Regions from separate parts of the Cytobacillus sp. OWB-43 genome, predicted to be linked through region 2. Evidence: riboswitches for the same ligand, from Rfam matches in the RefSeq annotation. Region 2 holds a riboswitch; each other region holds the start of a gene.
What was found. Region 2 has a riboswitch for cobalamin ahead of U9M49_RS17875 (ABC transporter substrate-binding protein). Riboswitches for the same ligand answer to the same signal wherever they lie in the genome.

Region 1: it holds a riboswitch for cobalamin, as region 2 does, so the genes downstream of both, U9M49_RS13500 (hypothetical protein) here and U9M49_RS17875 (ABC transporter substrate-binding protein) in region 2, are expected to answer to the same signal.
Region 3: it holds a riboswitch for cobalamin, as region 2 does, so the genes downstream of both, U9M49_RS06165 (ribonucleoside-diphosphate reductase subunit alpha) here and U9M49_RS17875 (ABC transporter substrate-binding protein) in region 2, are expected to answer to the same signal.
Region 4: it holds a riboswitch for cobalamin, as region 2 does, so the genes downstream of both, metE (5-methyltetrahydropteroyltriglutamate--homocysteine S-methyltransferase) here and U9M49_RS17875 (ABC transporter substrate-binding protein) in region 2, are expected to answer to the same signal.

Annotation. Positions count from the first base shown of each region.
Region 1 is NZ_JAYEFF010000003.1:164,084-169,195, reverse strand. It holds gene U9M49_RS13510 (bifunctional 2-methylcitrate dehydratase/aconitate hydratase) at 1-427, opposite strand, end outside; gene mmgD (citrate synthase) at 444-1,565, opposite strand; gene U9M49_RS13500 (hypothetical protein) at 1,510-1,785, opposite strand; cobalamin riboswitch at 1,948-2,151, opposite strand; gene U9M49_RS13495 (MarR family winged helix-turn-helix transcriptional regulator) at 2,380-2,823, shown strand; gene U9M49_RS13490 (MFS transporter) at 2,840-4,051, shown strand; gene U9M49_RS13485 (hypothetical protein) at 4,111-4,296, opposite strand; gene U9M49_RS13480 (aminoglycoside phosphotransferase family protein) at 4,386-5,112, shown strand, end outside.
Region 2 is NZ_JAYEFF010000005.1:222,943-228,054, forward strand. It holds gene mgtE (magnesium transporter) at 1-129, opposite strand, end outside; gene U9M49_RS17870 (hypothetical protein) at 586-1,365, shown strand; cobalamin riboswitch at 1,419-1,599, shown strand; gene U9M49_RS17875 (ABC transporter substrate-binding protein) at 1,706-2,668, shown strand; gene U9M49_RS17880 (FecCD family ABC transporter permease) at 2,634-3,692, shown strand; gene U9M49_RS17885 (heme ABC transporter ATP-binding protein) at 3,700-5,112, shown strand, end outside.
Region 3 is NZ_JAYEFF010000001.1:1,276,230-1,281,341, forward strand. It holds gene U9M49_RS06160 (ribonucleotide-diphosphate reductase subunit beta) at 1-925, opposite strand, end outside; gene U9M49_RS06165 (ribonucleoside-diphosphate reductase subunit alpha) at 951-3,158, opposite strand; cobalamin riboswitch at 3,322-3,502, opposite strand; gene U9M49_RS06170 (heavy metal translocating P-type ATPase) at 4,033-5,112, opposite strand, start outside.
Region 4 is NZ_JAYEFF010000005.1:36,225-41,336, forward strand. It holds gene U9M49_RS16890 (anti sigma factor C-terminal domain-containing protein) at 1-561, shown strand, start outside; gene U9M49_RS16895 (hypothetical protein) at 822-1,112, shown strand; gene metE (5-methyltetrahydropteroyltriglutamate--homocysteine S-methyltransferase) at 1,133-3,433, opposite strand; cobalamin riboswitch at 3,581-3,761, opposite strand; SAM riboswitch class I at 3,815-3,927, opposite strand; gene U9M49_RS16905 (DNA-binding protein) at 4,002-4,289, opposite strand; partial or broken gene U9M49_RS16910 (glycosyltransferase family 2 protein) at 4,572-5,112, shown strand, end outside.

The DNA.
Region 1 (5,112 bases), on a different contig from region 2:
GGACTTCAATCATTTTAACTGGCTCTTTACCAACTGAAAGACGTTGCCTACTTAAATAATCTGCAACTGCCAAAATACCACCAAGGTTGTCAGAAGGATGCCCCCATTCAGCAGCTAACCATGTATCATTGTAATCCAGCCAGCGAATCATACAGCCAATATTAAATGCACCTCTAATGGGGTCTAATTCAAATGATGTACCAGGGACTCTTGTTCCATTAGGTACAACCGTTCCTGGCACAACAGGACCAAGTAGTTTTGTACATTCAGGATAATCAAGCGCTAATATTCCACAACCAATTGTATCGAGCAAGATATAATGTGCCGTGCGATAAGCCTCTTCACTTGTTATTTCATAATCCAATACATAATCAGCAATTTCCGTTAAAATAACATCGGTTTCAACCTTTTCATTCGTTTTCAGCATTTACTCGTACTCCTCCTCAATTTGGTAAAGTATGACGTGCACCTGAATAAATGACCCGCGGTCTAAATAAGCGGTTGTTTTCATGCTGTTCAATGACATGGGCACATAAACCAACCGTTCTTGCACTAAAGAAAATCGGTGTGTAAAGTGGGATAGGAATTCCTAACATGCCATATACCGGTGCGGCATAATAATCTAAATTAGGGTATAGCCCTTTCTCAACTTCCATGATTCTTTCTCCTGCTTCACATTTTCGAAGCAACGAATCATCTCCATTTTGTATGGATAACTCCTGTAGAGCTTCCTTCATCATTAATGCTCTTGGGTCCATTTTTTTCATATAAACTCTATGACCAAAGCCCATAATCTTTTCTTTTTTAAATAGTTTTTTATAGAAGAGACCTTCCAAGCCAGCGACACTTTCCGCTTCATTCAACATGTACATAACCGCTTCATTTGCACCGCCATGCAAGCTACCTTTTAAACTTGCAACTGCGCCCGTTAACGCTCCAAATAGATCGGATTGCGTGGAAGCAATTACTCTTGCTGCAAATGTTGAGTTTGGCATTTCATGTTCACTATATAAAAGTAATGATTGGTCAAATACTCTTTCTTCTAAATCGGAAGGTACTCTACCAGTTAACATATAGAAAAAGTTGGCACTATATGATAGGGTTTTATCCGGTTCAATTCTCTCCAGACCTTGTAATATACGATAACTGTTAGCTACAATTGTCGGAACTCCGCCAAGTAGACGATAAGCTCTTTCCTTATTTGCTTGCTTCGACCTATCTTCTAAGGTCGTATCATACCCAGCCAAGCTTGAGATGCCAGTGCGGAGCCCATCCATTGGATGTGTTCCTTTTGGTAAATGAGTAAAAACCTCCATTACGGCCGTCGGTATTTCATAATAGGACTTTAACGTATTAGCTAATGAATTTTTTTCCTCGTCTGTTGGTAATTGATCTTCTAGAAGTAAATGGATAATATCTAAATAGCTTTTCGTTTTTGAAAGTTGAATTAAGTCATAACCTTTTATGACAATCTCTCCATGAACAGTATCTAAAAATGAGATGCTGGTCTCAGAAGCTATGATTCCCTCTAACCCTGGTATATACTTCTCCTCCATGCTCACAATCATTTTCCTCCCATCCAATTACATCGTGCCTGACAATGCTGTAAGCCCTTTCAGCATTCCTTAAATATATTTGGATCTTCTCTTCTTCTACAGAGAGTGTTCGGATGTCTTCTTTATACTGATCTAATACTCTTTTTAAACTATAACTCTCAGCAGAATAGCTGTTCATCATGATCGTTGATTTCATTATGTTCACATAATAAGGAACGGTTCCAAACAAAGCTTTTTCCTCCGTTCTTGCTCACCTTTTTACCATATCAATCCATTAAAAAAACAACTTCTAGAAAGAAGTTGTTAAGTTCAAACGAATACTAAAATAAACATGCGACCTTGGCATGTATTCATTACCCGTACTTAACACCTCCTATATCCACGTAGGAATTGATGTTTACACTAAACAGGCAGGTCTCCTGGCTTATGGTCAACATGATACGAAACCTTCCCATCTCCAATTTTAGGAAACAGTGGTATCTTTCATATCACTCGCAAATACAGTTGCGGGACAGCGACGGAATCCAACCGTACTTCCCTTTTAAGTAAATAGACAAGCGAGCATTCTATTTACACCTATTTTTGAAAATATTCAATTGTTCTATTTAAATATATCAATATTTTAGAAAATTGACAATTATTTTCTTAATCGCACTACTTTTCACTTTAAAATTAACACTTTTTATTATAACAATTTAAATGTCGCCTACAAACATATCTTAAAAGAAATACAATTTTAACATAACATTTACCATTTTACAGAAAAAAATCTATCGCCCATAGACAGACAAGACGGCTTTTTGTTATAGTATATTAGTTACCATTGATAACTATTTTAAATGAGGTGAATATTATTATTGCTAGCCAAAGGTTCTTTCATCACTTTATGATGCTTTATCGCCCTTTTGAGAATAGACTGAACAGCTTATTAACGAAACATCAATTACAACGGGCACAGTGGACAATCCTTTATTATCTCTACCATTTTGGTCCAACAACTTTAGTAGAGATTGCTGCATATCAAGGTGTCGAAAAGCCAACAGTTACGAGGACCATAAATCAGCTTGAGGAATATGGATATGTAGAAAAAATCCCAAGCATGGATAAACGTGAAAAGAAAATGAAAATAACGAACGAAGGTGAACGCATATACAAAAAAATCCGCATTCCGATTGATCAGTTCGAAATGGAAATATTAGAGGGAATCACACCTGAGGAACAAGAAGAATGTATTCGTATTTTTGATAGTATTAAAAGCAATTTGTAAGGAGGAAGAAAAGAATATGAGTTCAACAAAAGAAAAATTATGGACCAAGGACTTTATCACCGTTTCTTCCGTAAACTTTTTTCTAACATTAGTGTTTTATTTATTAATGGTTACGATTGCGGTGTATGCCGTTGAAGCACATCATGCGACCGCCAGCCAAGCTGGCTTAGTTACTGGCATATTTATTATAGGAACATTGGTAGGAAGATTGTTTATCGGTAAATATATTGATCGTATTGGACGGAAGAAGACTTTAATCATTGGCTTACTATTATTTAGTTTATCAACAAGTCTTTATTTTATTGAAATTGATGTCAATTTCTTACTTATTACCCGCTTTATCCACGGTTTAACATTAGGGATGGCAAGTACAGCAAGTGGTACAATTGTCGCTTCAGTTATACCGCAAACAAGGAAAGGTGAAGGAATCGGCTATTTTAGTATGAGTAATACTTTAGCGACAGCAATAGGACCTTTTATCGGTATGTTAATGAGTCAATACACAACTTTTCATACGATTTTCATTTTTTGTTTGATTCTTGGTATTATTGGCCTACTTATCGGGTTAACTGTGAATGTGAAAGAGTTAACTGAAGATCAAAAAGCTCAATTTCAATCATCTGTTTTTCAATTATCTAGCTTTATTGAACCAAAGGCACTTCCAATTGCACTCGTCACATTAACAGTCGCATTTTGTTATTCAAGCGTCTTGTCTTTTATTAACTTTTATGCAATTGAAAAGGACTTAGTAAATGCTGCTAGCTTTTTCTTCTTTGTCTATGCCATCGCTGTCTTACTATCCCGTCCTTTCACTGGTAAATTAATGGACAGCAAAGGGGCAAATTACGTGATGTATCCAGCGTTCATTTTATTTGGAGTAGGTCTATTCTTACTTAGTAATTCATCAAATGGTGTTATGTTATTAGTGGCGGGGGCTTTGATTGGCTTAGGCTTTGGTAATATGCAGTCTTGTACACAAGCGATTGCGGTCAAATTAACGCCATCCCATCGCATGGGGCTAGCTACTTCCACCTTCTTTATCTTTCTCGATGGTGGTTTAGGTTTTGGACCCTATTTATTAGGTTTACTGATTCCTATAACTGGCTACAGTATGTTATACATTTACATGGGGATAGTGTCGATTGCTTCAATTATTCTTTACTTTTTAGTTTATGGACGAACCGAACATAATGGGAGTAAACAGACACATCAAACAGCATCAATGTAAAATAAGGTCTGCTATAATGAAAGAAGAGACTCCACGTAATGGAAGTCTCTTCTTTCTAATTAAAATGGTTTATTCGGTTCATATGTCGGTTGTTGATTCGTCACTTCATACTCATAACTTTTCTCCATTGCTGCTTGTACTTCTTCTGACTGTTCTAATTCTGTATCCATTTGATTGTATTGTTGAGCTTCATTTTGAGCAGCAATAATTTTCTCATCCACTTGATTATCATACTTTTTTTCCATTGCTTTCACTCCCCTTTTATAAGATGTCTCGCCTATTTTCCCCCTCAAAAAAACGATTTATACAAAATAATAAAAAAGGAGACTGTTCCATGAAGGAATTAATTAAAAACCATCTCCCGCATCTTCAGGAAATACAGATTGAAAGCAATCATTCTGGTTGGGATCATCATATTTATATTGTTAATCAAACATATGTCATCCGAATACCAAAAACAAAACAAGTATTAGTGAAAATAAAAAAGGAAATAAAGCTACTTCACCAGCTCTCATATCTTTCTTCCATTATTGAAATACCAAATTATCTTCCATTTTATAATAAAGACGGACAAATGATTGGTGTTTTTTACCACTTCATTAAAGGACAAGCATTATCTCATTCATTGATTACTCCTCCTTTATATGAAGCCAAGCGGTTAGGAACATTTCTTACAGAATTACATCGTCTGGATATAGATGAAGCAAAGAAATGTAATATAGAAGAACTACATAGTGAAAATTATTGGGCGCAATTACATCAAGCCCTGATTAAAAAAATATTTCCGTTCTTAAAAGACGCAGAAAAAGAAGAAATTGATAAAATGTTTTTAGCGGTGTCAAAATTTAAAGAAGCAAAAGTGGTGATTCATGGTGATCTAACAAGTGCCAATATCCTTTATCATCCAAGCAAAAAGGAAATATCAGGAATTATAGACTTTACAGATACGCAAATAGGGGACCCGGCGTTTGACTTTGCAGGGCTATATTGGGATTTCAGAGATCAATTCACCAAAGAAGCTCTCGCATCTTATCAAACAAAATTCAATAAAGATGAAATGT
Region 2 (5,112 bases):
ATCATAAGCTTGAGCAATATCATACGGTTGCAGTTCATCTAAAATCCTGTTAAATTCTTTTTGTTTATTATCTTTTAATGCTTTGATGATCAATAAAGCGATTTGGTTTTCTGTCATCGTCTGAATCATAAAGCTCAAGTCCTTTCAACCGAGGATATACCTTAAATTGTAAACGGAGATTATATGCTTATCTTACCATTCTTTTACTGGGAAAATCATGATTTCTTAAAGTAATGTATGATTTAAAAGTTAAGATTGTATGCTAATCCATTAGTTATTTTCATAGTATGTGTTAGAAGTGGATTGTTATCATTGGTTTGATATAAAAAGGTTTTTTTAGGGTATGAACAAAACTCAGGAATTGAAATAGTTATTTTGTAATGTTTTTTTAATAATCGTATTTCCTTATCTTTGCTAAAATGAAATGGATGAAATGACGCATTGTATCGGTTGTTTATGATTTACATGTAGTTAGTATAAATTATTGCAGTAAAACGAAATTGTGTGTGGTATGAGGGTAATAACTAAGGTGGTACTATTGAATTTGCTCTTCGTCTTTCTATTTTCAGTTCGGAGGTTTCTAAATTGCGAAAGAAAAATCATAGTGTTCGAGATCTCATCTATATCTTATTAAACGAAAAGGACCAGTCCGTTATTTCTTATGGAATTGAATTTTCTGAGTTTATGCAATCATTACAGAACAGGACAGGGCATCTTCTATTAGTGAAGCATCAGTATGATAATGGGGAACTGAATGTACATACCATGTTTGATTGGGTGGCTCATGAAGACCTGCCAGCACTAATAAACGAAGATGTTTATAGTTATGGTGATTTTTGCTGGATAGATTTCGAGGAGGAAGAATCGTTAAATGAATTGCCTGCTCAAGCAATTGCTGAGCTCCTATATCTTAGTCATGTAAAGGAGCATTTAAAGAAACCTTTCTATAACCATTTAAGCAATCGTTATTGTTATTTAGCGCATGATGACGGTTGGTTAAATAAGGTCTATTACCGAGACTGGCAGGACTTTTACAAAATGCTTGGCGACGTTGCTGCTATGAAGATGGAGCATTTAAAAGTAGAAAAATCTTTATTAGGCCTAAAAAAGAAAAAAACATATCCGCAAGTTCCAGAAGGCGCGTTAATGGCATTAAGAAATTTAATGAAGGAAGGCCTGGTAATTTCTTTTGAACAGAGTGAGCAGACACGTACAAAAATTAATATACCGCTCTGGACAGTTGGAGATTTCGCTAATATGGATGATATGTATGATGAGTTCGAAGCAATGAGGAAGGAAGCCACTCCAGACGCGAGATTGGTTTTTGATAAAAAACTGAAAGAATGGCAAGTAACTGATTCATAAAAATAATAATGCACCACAAAATATGATAAGGTATAATAAAATCGACAGAAAATTGTAGATTTAAGGAAATAGGTGTCAATTTTTGACTTAATAGGGGAAATTGGTGTAAAACCAATGCGGTCCCGCCACTGTAACTGGTTAATAAACAAAGAAAACTCCTATATATGTTGTATAGGAGGAGCCTTTGATTATAAACCATAAGCCAGGAAACCTGCCTATCTTCCATAAACACTGTAACCTACGAGGATAGGGGGTGTTTGGTAAGGCTTCTTTGTCGTGATTATTCCTTCCAAACATCTCCTACTAATGGGGATGTTTTATATTTTAAGGAGGGTCAATCATGAAGAAATGGTATTTATTTTTAGTCTCGATTCTACTATCAGCAGGTATTCTTGCTGGATGTGGGAATGACACAGCTGAACCGAAAAAAGATGGAGAAGAGAAGGTTGAAGAGAGTACTGAAACTAGCGCTTTTCCTGTAACATTAACGGATGCTGCGGATCAAGAAGTGGTGATTGAAGAGGAACCAGAAGCGATTGTTTCATTAATCCCGAGTAATACTGAAATCGCTTTCGAATTAGGGTTAGGTGAGAAGGTAGTCGGTGTATCTGATTTTGATAATTATCCAGAAGAAGTAGCTGATATTGAAAAAATCGGTGGACAAGAATTTAATGTAGAAGCAATTATTGCTTTAAATCCAGATGTTGTATTAGCACATAATTCAGGAGCGCATAATAGTACTGAAGGCTTAGATCAATTAAGAGATGCTGGTATTCCTGTTCTTATTGTCAATGATGCACAGAATTTTGAAGAAGTATATGATTCCATAGAAATGATTGGTAAAGCAACAGGAGCAACAGAAGAAGCAAATCAAACAGTTGAGGAAATGAAAACCCGTTTGGCAGAAATTGAAGAAAAAGCAAAGTCTGTTGAAGAGAAAAAATCTGTCTTTGTAGAAATCTCTGCAGCTCCTTCTTTATATACTGCCGGTCAAAAAACATTTATTGATGATATGCTCAATTTAATCCAAGCGGAAAATGTAATTGAAGAAGAAGGGTGGCCACAAATTGACGAGGAAGCTGTCATCGAAAAAAATCCTGATGTGATTATCACTACATACGGGTATTATACGGAAAATGCGGTAGAAACCCTTTTAAGTCGAGAAGGTTGGCAAGATGTAACAGCCGTTAAAGAGAAGCAAGTCTATGATGTGCACTCTGATAAGGTAACTCGTACAGGTCCTAGACTTGTAGAAGGAGTAGAGGAGCTTGCAAAAGCGATTTACCCAGAAGTATTTAAATAATAGAGGTGTTGCTTATCTCTGTGCGTTCGTTTTCTTATGTGTAGCAATGATGATGGGGATTTCTATAGGGACTGTTTCAGTGCTACCGTTAGATATATTCAATATCATTGGAGCGGAAATCTTACGTTTACCGATAAGTAATGATGTTAATCCAATGCATAGTAATATTGTTATGAATATTCGCTTGCCTAGAGTAGTATTGGCGGGCTTCGTCGGGGCATCACTTGCAATAGCAGGTGCTGCCTTTCAAGGTTTATTAAGGAACCCTTTAGCAGACCCTTATACATTGGGGGTGTCTTCAGGAGCTTCTGTTGGTGCTGTATTAACGATCTTTCTCGGTTTATCCATTCCGTTTGTTGGCACCTTTACTTTACCGTTATTTAGTATTACAACAGCTTTTCTAACGATAATTGTTGTCCTTTTCTTTGCGCGACAAATTGATCGTGGCATGAGAGTAGAGACAATCATTTTAACCGGTATTATCTTCAGTTCTTTTCTAGGTGCATTTATTTCCTTAATGATTGCTTTAACCGGGGATGAACTGAGACAGATTATTGGGTGGTTGTTAGGAAGCGTATCGATGAGAGGTTGGGACTATGTTCAAATCATCCTTCCTTTCTTTATCATTGGTTCTGCGATGCTCATTGCCAATAGCAAGGAATTAAATGCGATGTCATTCGGCGAAGAAAGAGCTCGTCATATCGGGGTGAATGTACAGAAACGTAAGATGATGGTCTTAATTGCCGGATCGATTTTAACTGGTGCCGCTGTAGCAGTGTCAGGTACAATCGGATTTGTCGGCTTAGTCATTCCGCATCTGACCAGATTGCTATGGGGACCAGACCATAGACACTTGCTTCCTTTATCGATGATGACAGGTGCGGGGTTTTTAATACTTGCTGATTTATTTGCAAGAACAGTCATTTCACCTACTGAGTTACCTATTGGTGTCATTACTGCGTTAATTGGTGCACCAGTTTTTGCTATCATTCTAATTAAAAGAAGAGCGGAAGGCAGAGGATAATGTGATGATGTATAGCTTACGAAAAATTAACGGTGGTTATGGAGGCAAGCAGGTCATTCATGATGTTTCCTTTGAAGTAGAGAAAGGACAGTTATTCGGCATACTTGGACCGAATGGGAGCGGCAAGTCGACAGTTTTAAAGATGCTAAGTGGTCTTATACCGGTCACATCTGGTGAAGTTTATTTAAAAGATCAACCAGTACAAAATTATAACACGAAGGAAATAGCGAAAATCGTTGCTGTCCTACCTCAACATGCCGAACATAGTTTTTCTTATACAGTAAAGGAAATTGTATCACTTGGCCGCTATGCTCATCAAAGTGGCTGGTTCCAAACATGGTCTGAAGATGATGAAGAAGTGGTTCAACGATCGATGAAACAAACAGGCGTACAGCATTTTGCACATAAAAATATTACTGAGCTATCAGGTGGAGAGAGACAACGTGTGTTTTTGGCACAAAGTCTCGCACAAGAACCAGAAATATTATTACTTGATGAGCCAACCAATCATTTAGACTTATCCTATCAAAAAGAATTGCTAGATATGTTAAAAGAATGGACTGAGAAAAAGGGTTTAACGGTCATATCCATTTTTCATGATTTAAATTTAGCCGGTTTATATTGTGATCAAATCGTTTTATTAAATGATGGAAAAATAGTCTGCAATGATAAACCTAATGAAGTATTGCAAGAAGCACGTATTATAGAAGTTTATGAGACTGAAGTGAAGAAGCACGGCCACCCGAAAGTACCAGCACCTCAAGTAGTCCTAATACCTGAGGAGAAATGGCATAATGAAGAGATTATTACACCTGCTATATTAATGGTGAATGAAGAATATATTACACTTCAGTCTGCCCAACCTCTAAGGGTAATGTCATCAGGTGTTGTTGGTTCTGGTATTGGCTGGTATCAAACATTTGTTAATCGCCATGTTGATAAAAGTTATAACTGTGATGATTTTTATGAGGAGATGGTAGATTTTCTTATAGAAAAAGGGTTTGAGCCTTCGGAAACGGTTGGTATGATGACAGCGGTATATACGTATGATGTGATCTACGAATTTTACGAAATGGATCTGTTCTCTGTGTTGATCGTGGTCACAGCAGGTGTAGGAAACGCTGTCGATGCTTCGATGGCGAGCAAACATAAAGAGGTAGTAACCCCAGGCACTATAAATAGTTGGATATTTGTCAATGGTCATCTTTCTGAAGAGGCATTTATTCAAGCAATGATGACGGCAACTGAAGCGAAAGCAAAAGTATTAATGGATTTAGAAGTAAGAGACAAAGAAACGGGGACAGTTGCCACGGGCACATCTACGGATAGTATATTAGTTGCTGCAACACAAAGTGGAGAGAAAATAGATTTCGCTGGAACAGTTACACCCCTAGGAAAAATAATTGGAAAAGGTATTTAC
Region 3 (5,112 bases), on a different contig from region 2:
GTGGATTTTTACGAAATCCTTCAAACGGTCGTTCAAATCCTAATTGATTACTGCGGACATTGGCATAAAATTTGATGTATGCTTCAAGGTCAGTAATAAGAATACCATCCATTTTATCACCGATTACCTCACGTGCCCATTCAATTTCGAGATCTGCAGCTTTTCTAAAGGTATCTTTTACAAATTGTTGCAATTCTGGTGTGTTTAATTCAGGATGCTCGTTTAAGATTTCTTTAAAGATTTTTACAAACAAATCAACGTGAATTTGTTCATCACGATTAATATAGTTAATCATCGTTGATGTAGATACCATTTTTTGATTTCTCGCTAAATAATAGAAGAAAGCGAAACCGGAATAGAAGAATAAGCCTTCTAATACTACATCATAAACGATTGATTTTAACATATTTTCCGCCGTCGGTTCTTTTACAAAATCTTTATAACCATTTGTAATAAAATCATTTCGTTCTCTTAATGTTGGTTCTGTACGCCAATAATCGAAGACCTCATCTTGCTTACTTTTTGAAACGATCGAAGAAAGAATATAAGAATACGAGTGATTATGAATAACTTCTTGTTGTGCAAGAATAATCATTAACGCTGAAAGACTAGAATCTGTTAAATAATCTGCTGTCTTCCCAGCATAGTCAGTTTGAATGCTATCTAGTAACGCTAGTAAACCGATAATCTTTAAAAAGGCTTCTTGTGCGTCCTCAGATAACTCAGGGAATTGCTTAATATCTTGAGACATATTAATTTCAAATGGTGTCCAGAAATTAGATAACATCTTTTTATATTTAGGGTAAGCCCAGGAAAATCTTACATCATCCCAGTTTAAAACGTTCGAACATTCTCCATTAATAATACCTGTTGAACGGTTTGGTGCTTCATGATTCATAATGGGACGTTTATTTAAAGTGTTCATTTATTTCATTCTCCTCTCGGTGAAATCAGCTAGAGCATGATTCACAATCTTCAATATCTGTGGAAGTAGAACGTAAATAATACGTTGTTTTCAGCCTGTTTTTCCATGCCGATACGTGAAGATCTAATAATTCTTTAGCTTTAATCGTATTTTTAATATAAAGATTAAATGACACTGCTTGGTCAATATGCTTTTGACGTTTCGCATTTTGAGCAATGCTCCATTTTTGATCGATATGGTAAGCAGATTTATAGTACCACGTAGTTTGAGCGTTTAGGTCTGGTGCAGTTACAGGAATACGATAGTCTTTTTTCTCCTCTGAGTATTGCTTGTTGAAGATTGGATCAATACTCGGTGTACTACCTGCAATTAATGCAGTTGACGCATTTGGTGCTACCGCTTGTAAATAGCCGTTTCTAATTCCTTTTGCTCTCACTTTTTCCATTAGTCCTTGCCAATCAAGTTCGCTATCAGCATTCAGGTAATCTCTTTTTTCGAAATAGGCACCTGTTTGCCAATCTGAACCATTGAATGCGGGGTAGGCTCCCTTTTCCTCAGCTAGATTCATAGAACTTTCAATTGTTAAGTAAGCAATTTTCTCGTAAAGTCGGTCTGCAAATTCTAATGATTCAGGGCTTTCCCAAACGACCTTATTAGTAGCTAATAAATGATGCCAGCCGAAAGTACCTAAGCCAATCGCGCGATATTTTTTATTCGTTAACTGCCCTTGGATAACAGGGATTTTATTAATATCAATTACATTGTCCAGCATTCTTACTTGAATAGGAATCAATCGTTCTATGACTGCTTCATTCACTGCTTTGGCAAGGTTAATAGAAGACAGGTTACATACGACGAAATCTCCAGGTGTTTTCTCGATGACAATTTTACCATCTTTTGTATACTCTTCTTCTCTTGTTGTTACACTTTGATTTTGAACGATTTCAGTACAAAGATTTGTACAATAGATCATACCTGCATGTGCGTTTGCATTCATACGGTTCACTTCATCCCGATAGAACATAAATGGTGTTCCAGTTTCTAATTGACTACGCATGATAGACTTCATAATATCGATAGCAGGAATTTCCTTCTTCGATAGCTCTTCATTATTGACGCATTCTAGATATTTCATTCTAAAAGTACCTGCACCAACTTCTTCATCATAATAATCTTCTAGTGAGAAGCCCATTTTTTGTCGAACCTCATGTGGGTCAAATAAATACCAGTTACTACGCTCTTCTACTTTTTCCATGAATAAATCAGGTAGACATACACCGGTAAATAAATCATGTGTACGTAATCTTTCATCACCATTATTTAACTTTGCATCAAGGAAAGAGAAGATATCCTTGTGCCAAACGTCTAAATAAACGCTAATTGCCCCTTGTCTTTGTCCAAGTTGATCGACACTTACAGCTGTATTATTTAGTTGTTTCATCCATGGAAGCACCCCAGATGAAGCGCCTTTGAACCCTTTAATCATACTACCTCTACTACGAATCTTACCTAAATAAACGCCGATTCCACCACCATTTTTAGATAGTGCAGCAATGTCTGTATTACTGTCATAAATTGAATCTAGACTATCATCAACTGTTTCGATAAAGCAGCTAGATAGTTGTCCCCAATTCTTACCTGCATTAGATAAAGTTGGTGTAGCTACGGTCATAAATAAGTTACTCATTGCCCAGTAAGCTTCTTTTACTAATTGCAGCCGATTTTTTTCTTCTTGATGCATAAGAATCATTGCAATAACCATCCAGCGTTCTTGAGGCAATTCAAAAATCCTCTTTTGGCGATCTTTTGCTACATAACGATCCGTAAGCATTTTGATCCCGAGATAAGTAAAGAGCTGATCTCTTTCAGGGACAATTTCTTTGCCTAATTCATCAATTTCTTCTTTTGTATAACTAGATAATAAAATAGGACTATAAATATCAATATCACTTAATTGTTGAATTAAAGAATGAAAATCACCATAAGCCTGACCACTGTACCCTCGGTTCTCAGCTGCTTGTTGATAAATCTTCTTTAAATATAAATGGGCAGCCACATATGTCCAATCAGGTTCATTAACATTTATGTAAGAAAGACATTCTAGTATTAACTGATCGTAGAAACTATCTAACTCTAAGTGATTTAATTGATCTGCACGCTTTTCTAACGCACTAATTGGTAAGTTGTTGAATTGTTGATATAATTGTTCAAAATTGACTGTCGTATCAATCATTGTTTTCAAATTCCTTCCTCCTTCAAACTATTTCTATCAAATTTAGGCATAAAAAAAACCGCCCCAGTTACACCTTGAGCGGATCAAACGACAGTATAAATACAAGTGTACAATACACTCTTTTCATCAACTGTCGTTTCATCTTCTCAAGCCCCGAAGAATTGAAACTTTTGATTAAGAAGGCAGGTATCCTGGCTTGTGTATCAATCTACTAAGAGCCTTCCCATTCTTTCAAAAGAACAGTGGTTTCCTCTTTTCGTCACACTTACAGTTGCGGGTACAGCTCCGGCTTATCCGGATTCCCATTTTAAGTCCATTTGGACTCCTTCAACCAATTACTATATGTAGTTGTTAAGAAGTAAAAAAATAACTATATATTGTATCTGAGATTGTATGAGTAATCATATCACATCATTTCATAGAATACAATTTATTTCTTTTATCTAAATCTAAAATATACATTTCGTTCTTTTAGCGGTAAATTTAAGACCATAATAAATAATAGCATTTCTTATTTGTGTAAAAAAGTCTTGAAATCCATTAAAAATTGTTCAAGCTGACCAACTCTACTTTTTTACCTTCAAACGAGTATGCTTAAACCAGAAAAGTAATAGTTTTTTGGTAAATAAATTAAAAAATCATAGAATTGTTGAAATAAATCAATGGTGTTAAAGTTGTGGGGCAAAAATTAATTAAAGGTATATTCCATATTAAAAGAAAATAATTTATCTTAAAGGACAAAATTTTTTTACCAATCTTCTTCATGTCTTCTATAAAAATAGAAAAACAAACTAACTATTTAAATTAGCTTGTTTTTCTCATTCAGTTTATTGTATAGAATGTTTTATAGAAATTCATACGGAACTTGTTATTTTTATCTTACACGTTGCAAACGAAGTGCATTTAATACAACGGACACAGAGCTAAACGCCATCGCAGCACCTGCTAACCATGGTGCTAAGAAACCTGCAGCTGCAATAGGAATACCGATTGTATTATAGCCAAACGCCCAAAAAAGATTCTGTTTAATATTACGAATGGTTTTTTTACTCATCATGATTGCATCAGCAATACTATTTAGATCACCACGCATAAGTGTAATGTCTCCTGCTTCCATGGCAATATCTGTACCTGTACCGATAGCCATGCCGATATCGGCAGTTGCTAATGCTGGGGCATCGTTAATACCATCTCCTACCATCGCTACCTTTTTCCCTTGACTTTGTAGCTTTCTTACTTCTTCTGCTTTCGTTTCTGGTAAGACTTCTGCAATGACTTTTGATATACCTACTTCTTTAGCAATGGCTTGTGCGGTTAACTGGTTATCTCCAGTCATCATAATAACTTCTAACCCCATATCATGTAGCCTTTGAATCGCTTCGTTTGATGAATCTTTTATCGTATCAGCTACAGCAAGGAGGCCTTTTGCTCTACCGTTAATAGCCACAAGCATAGCTGTTTTTCCTTCACCTTCTAATTCTTTCATTTGTTTCGAGAACCAAGAGGAGTCTATCCCATTCTCTACCATTAATCTAACTGTACCAATCAGTACATCTTTTCCTGTAACTTTCGCAGAGATACCATAACCCGGTAGCGCTTCGAAATATTCACTTTTTACTTTTTCTATATTTCTCTCCTCTAACCCTTTCACAATGGCTTCAGCAAGAGGGTGTTCAGATGACTTCTCACTCGCAGCAACAATGGAAAGGAAATGGGCCTCATTTGTTCCAGGCTCGACTATGATATCGGTTAATACAGGCTGACCATTTGTAACAGTACCTGTTTTATCAACCACAACAGTTGTAATTTCATGTGTCATCTCGAGATGCTCTCCACCTTTAAATAAAACACCCATCTCGGCTGAACGGCCAGACCCTGCCATAATTGAAGTAGGCGTCGCTAATCCTAGTGCACAAGGACAAGCAATGACGAGTACAGCAATCATTTTTTCTAA
Region 4 (5,112 bases), 190 kb from region 2:
GGAAGACAATTTGTTTGGAATAAAGAGACAAATGAATATCCAGCGATAGGTAGAATAAAGCTTGTTAGTCGAGAGAGCGGTTTAACTGAAGGAAATAAGGTAGATGAAGAAACTAAAAGGGTTGTTCGGTACAACCAAATGAATAATGAGCGTATTGTTGATTTTTATTACCCTCGAATCAACTACAGTTATTTACCTCAGGAAATTGATATAGCTGTAGGACTCGACAAAAACACATTAGTAGAAGTAGCAATATCATTTGATGAACCGATGACTCTTAAAGAATTGGGTAATATCATGGGTGTGGAGAATATCGACTGGTTATGGGTTAATGAGCACACACCGAAACCAACAGAAGGAGATCCTGACCTGCATCATGTGTTGAATGGTGATAACGCTTATGGATATGGTGTTTCAGAAGACGATCCTTATTATAACGATGAATCAGAAACGCTAATTAGTGGAGCCATGATAAGCGGCACACCAGAGGAGTTGGAAAGGTTTAGAGATATAAGTATCATTAGGGCATCTGTTTTAGGGGTAACGATTGATAAATATTAGGATAAAAGGGGTACTCGTATGAATAACAATTACAAATGAAAGATACAAAGGTTATATCGGAAGAAAATTAATGAAAATAAGCAAGATGAGGCCGCAAATGGTCTAGAGCTTCTCCTCGTCGTTTTGATTTTAGTGGTGCTCGTTTTTTGAGTGCGGATGTGAACTGGTTTTGACGTAGTATCATCTCTGATTTGGTAAACGAAAAGGTACAAATACCCAACCAACAGTAATGTGAATAAATAAGAGAGGATGCACCCACTATGAAAAAGCTGTTCCTAAATATGATAAGTATTATTTCTTTCGCCCCTTTTATTACACAAGTCACGCAAGCAGATGTGACGAATAATCTGCGGAAGTTAAAGGATTATAGTTGGTTTAATGCTTATTTGCAGAATGAGATTTATCGCAACTTAATCATCCATAATGTCCGGGTACGGAATGTGATTGGTGAATTTAACGAAAAGAGATTTAACCATGGTTCTTATCAGAAGAAGATGGATAAGAAACTAAACACTGTACTATTAAACGAGGAAATCCGAACGAATGTATAATCGTTCGGATTTCTGTTTGTTTATTCGCCTTTTTTTACAAGTAATTTTTCCCGCGAGAGTTTGGCAGCTTGCACCATGACTGTTAGGGCTGCGACGGTTTCGTCCATGCCTCTTGTTTTGAGGCCGCAGTCAGGGTTAATCCAGAAAAGTTGTGGGTCTAGTACTTGTAAGGCACGGTCGATGTTTTTCGTTAGTTCGTCGAGTTGTGGCACCCGAGGGCTGTGAATGTCATATACACCTAAGCCGATACCTTGTTCGTAGGTGCTTTCTTCAAATGAGTGAATGAGTTCGCCGTGGCTTCTTGATGTTTCAATGGAGATGACATCAGCGTCGAGTGCTTGAATGCTTGAGATAATGTCTTCGAAATCGGAGTAGCACATATGCGTATGAATTTGTGTTTCATTTCTGACAGAAGTGGTGGCTAGTCTAAAAGCATAAACAGCAGCGTTCAGATAATCTTCCCACTTCTCTTGTTTGAGTGGTAATCCTTCACGAATGGCTGGTTCGTCTACTTGAATCATCCGGATACCATTTGCTTCTAGTGCTTCTACTTCTTCTCGAAGGGCAAGGGCAATTTGGTTTGCGACTTCGTAACGAGGGATATCGTCGCGGACAAATGACCAGTTTAAAATCGTAATCGGACCAGTGAGCATACCTTTTACCGGGTGATCTGTTAAGGACTGGGCATAGACTGTTTCTGCAACTGTCATTGGCTGTTCAAATGAGACATCTCCATAAATGAGTGGTGGTTTGACACAACGAGAGCCATAAGACTGCACCCAACCGAATTTTGTGAATTGGAATCCGGCTAATTTTTCACCGAAGTATTCGACCATATCTGTGCGCTCGAATTCGCCATGAACAAACACATCAAGGCCTAGCTCTTCTTGAATATCAATCCACTTTTTAATTTCCGTTTTGATATATGTTTGATAGTCAGTAGCAGTTAACTCTCCTTTACGCCATTTTAAACGATTTCTTCTCACTTCCTGTGTTTGTGGGAAGCTTCCAATCGTTGTTGTAGGTAGGAGTGGTAGTTGGAAGGCTATTTTTTGTGTTGCTTGACGAACAGAATAAGGTGCTTCGCGCTCTGCTAGTGATGATGGTAAGTTTTGAATGGCTGTTTGTACTTGTTGATTGTTTCTAATAGAAGATTGATTTAGCACCTCGATAGCAGTTCGTCTCTCGTTTATCTCATCTTGGATTTGCTCTTTTCCTTCTCTTATTCCTTTCGTTAGCACTACGATTTCTTGTAATTTTTCATCAGCAAAGGCGAGTGCGGTCTTTAATGTATGATCTAGTGTTTCTTCAATTTTGACTGTAACGGGTACATGCAATAAGCTGGATGAAGGCTGGATGATTAAGCGATCTTTCGGAACAATTGCTGTAATTTTTTCTAGAAGAGAGAGCTTATTATCAAGTTTGGCGCCCCAGATATTACGGCCATCGATGAGACCTGCAGCTAATACTTTATCACTTGGGAAGCCGAATTTTTGTAAAGAAGCGAGGTTTTGACCTGCATCATGGACAAAATCAAGGCCGATCGCTTGCACAGGTAATGAGGTAACAGCTTCAAAATGAGTGATGCTTTCAAAATACGTTTGTAAAATGATATTTATCTGTGGTGCTGCCTGGTGTAATGTTTGGTAAACTGCTTGATAGAGTGAGATGTCTTCTTCTGTGAGGGTAGTTGCTAAAATAGGTTCATCGATTTGTACCCACAAGGCACCTTCTTGCTGTAATTCTTTTAAAATTTGTGCATAAAGAGGAACGAATTGATTGACGATTGATTTGAATTCACTTTCTTTATAGCCCTTTGATAATTTCACAAACGTAATCGGGCCCAAGATAACCGGTTTCCCGTCGATTTCAAGCTTCTCTTTTCCTTCTTTATAAAAGGCAAGTGGCCGGTTTTCAGCAAGTGTTGGCGTGAGGTTGTTGAGTTCTGGCACGATGTAGTGATAGTTTGTGTTAAACCATTTGGTCATTTCAGCTGCCACGGCATCTTTGTTCCCTCTGGCAATATCAAAATACGTTTCGATATCAACCTTCCCACCTCTGTATGTAAAACGCTCAGGAACAAGTCCAAACATCACAGCTGTATCAAGGACATGATCATACAGTGTGAAATCGCCAACCGGGATGAGATCAACGCCAAGTTGTTTTTGTTTCTCGAGAGAGGATAAACGAATGACTTCCATTTGTTGCAGAAAAGTCTCTTTATTCAACTTACCACTCCAAAATTGTTCTAGAGCTTTCTTCCACTCCCGCTTCTCGCCAATTCTTGGATAACCTACATTTGAGCTTTTTACTTCAGTCAATTTAAACACTCCTTTAGATTGTATTTTCTCAACAAAAAATCTCTCTATTTATTATTAAATGAGAGATTCATACGCAATATTAACTAGAGTTGAGACCATTTGATTTGCTCAACACGTATTCATCACTCCTCTCTATGCATCCGTAGAGTCTAAGTGCAAACAACAGACAGGTCTCCTGACTTCGGATTATCGCTCGTTATCCCTTCCCATTTCTATTATGAAATAGTGGTCAATGATAAGTCGCTCTCCTTCACAGTGGCGGGACCGTGCCGGCATTCCACCGGGCTTCCCTTTTAAGCAATCATGCATCTGTTGCCTTTGTTATTAAGTTTTGAAAATACAAAAGACCTCTCTAATTAAAAATAGAGAGGTCTTTATCCTCTCTTATTTGCCAAAGCTATTACACTTTGCAGGAATTAGCACCTTTTTAACAAATAATTGTTAAAGGTTGCTGGGTTTCATCGGGCCAGTCCCTCCACCTCTCTGAATAAGAGAATTACATATTTATAATATTTTGAATTTTACAGATAGATTAGCATAATAAATGGAAGCTGTCAAAATAAATTCTTCATGAGTGATATATATCATCAGATTCAAGCCACTTGCGAAATTTATGTAGATGGTAATAATGCTTGCCATTAAGAATGACTTTTGGTGCGTGAGGATGCTTCTGTAATAGATCCTTCATGTCAGCTTCACTTAAATAAAAGTAAAGATGAAGGTGGCTTTGCTCCACAAGTAAATGATTCATATTACCTTCATTTTTACTACTAAATTGCTTCAACCCATTGCCTATGAAATAGCCAAGTAATGCTAAACCGGCGGCAATCCAAATAAAATTCAACTCGAATTCCAATTTGTACTCCCCCTTAAATACATATATATCTACTTTAACATCTCCTAACGAATAGTAATAATATATTTTTTAGTGCCGAATCGGATCAATGCCCCCATAATTAAACCAATCTACCCTGTCTATCGCACCATCTTTCATAGATTGTATACTTGTCCGAGAACAAAATTGGCCAAGCTGTATATATTGATATTACTTAGTGTTTTTCTCGGGTTTGTGATGGAAAAGGCTATAGTTAGCACAAAGGAGACTATTAATTTTGCTGAAGGAGAGAAGTGAAGTGTTATGAATCTATCTGTTATTATTCCCATTCAGAATGAAGAATCTACGTTGTCAGCCGTTTTAGAAGAGTTAGTGAAGATTGAGCCATATGAAATCATCGCTGTTTTGAATGGTTCAACAGATGGATCGGAGAAAATAGCGGAAGCATTTGAATGTAGAAAGCTTGTTTATAAAGAACCTCTAGGGGTGGATATTGGACGAGCAATTGGTGCAAGGGAGGCAAAAGGAGATACGCTTCTTTTTATTGATGGTGATATTGTCGTTAGAGCACAGGAGCTACAAGCACTGCTTGATGGCATTCAGGATGGGGCTGATATTGCCCTAAATGATTTAAGCTGGACAATGAAGCGCCCCATTAGACCACATCCGACAGCAGTATCAAAGTTCTCTCTTAATCATTTTTTAGGTAAAGGTGAGTTATCCGTTAATTCCTTAGTCGCTGTTCCTCATGTGATGAAAAAATCAGCGCTTGATACAATTGGTTGGGAGAATTTAGCTTGTCCGCCATTAGCTCATAGTATAGCTGTGATGAAAGAATTAAAGA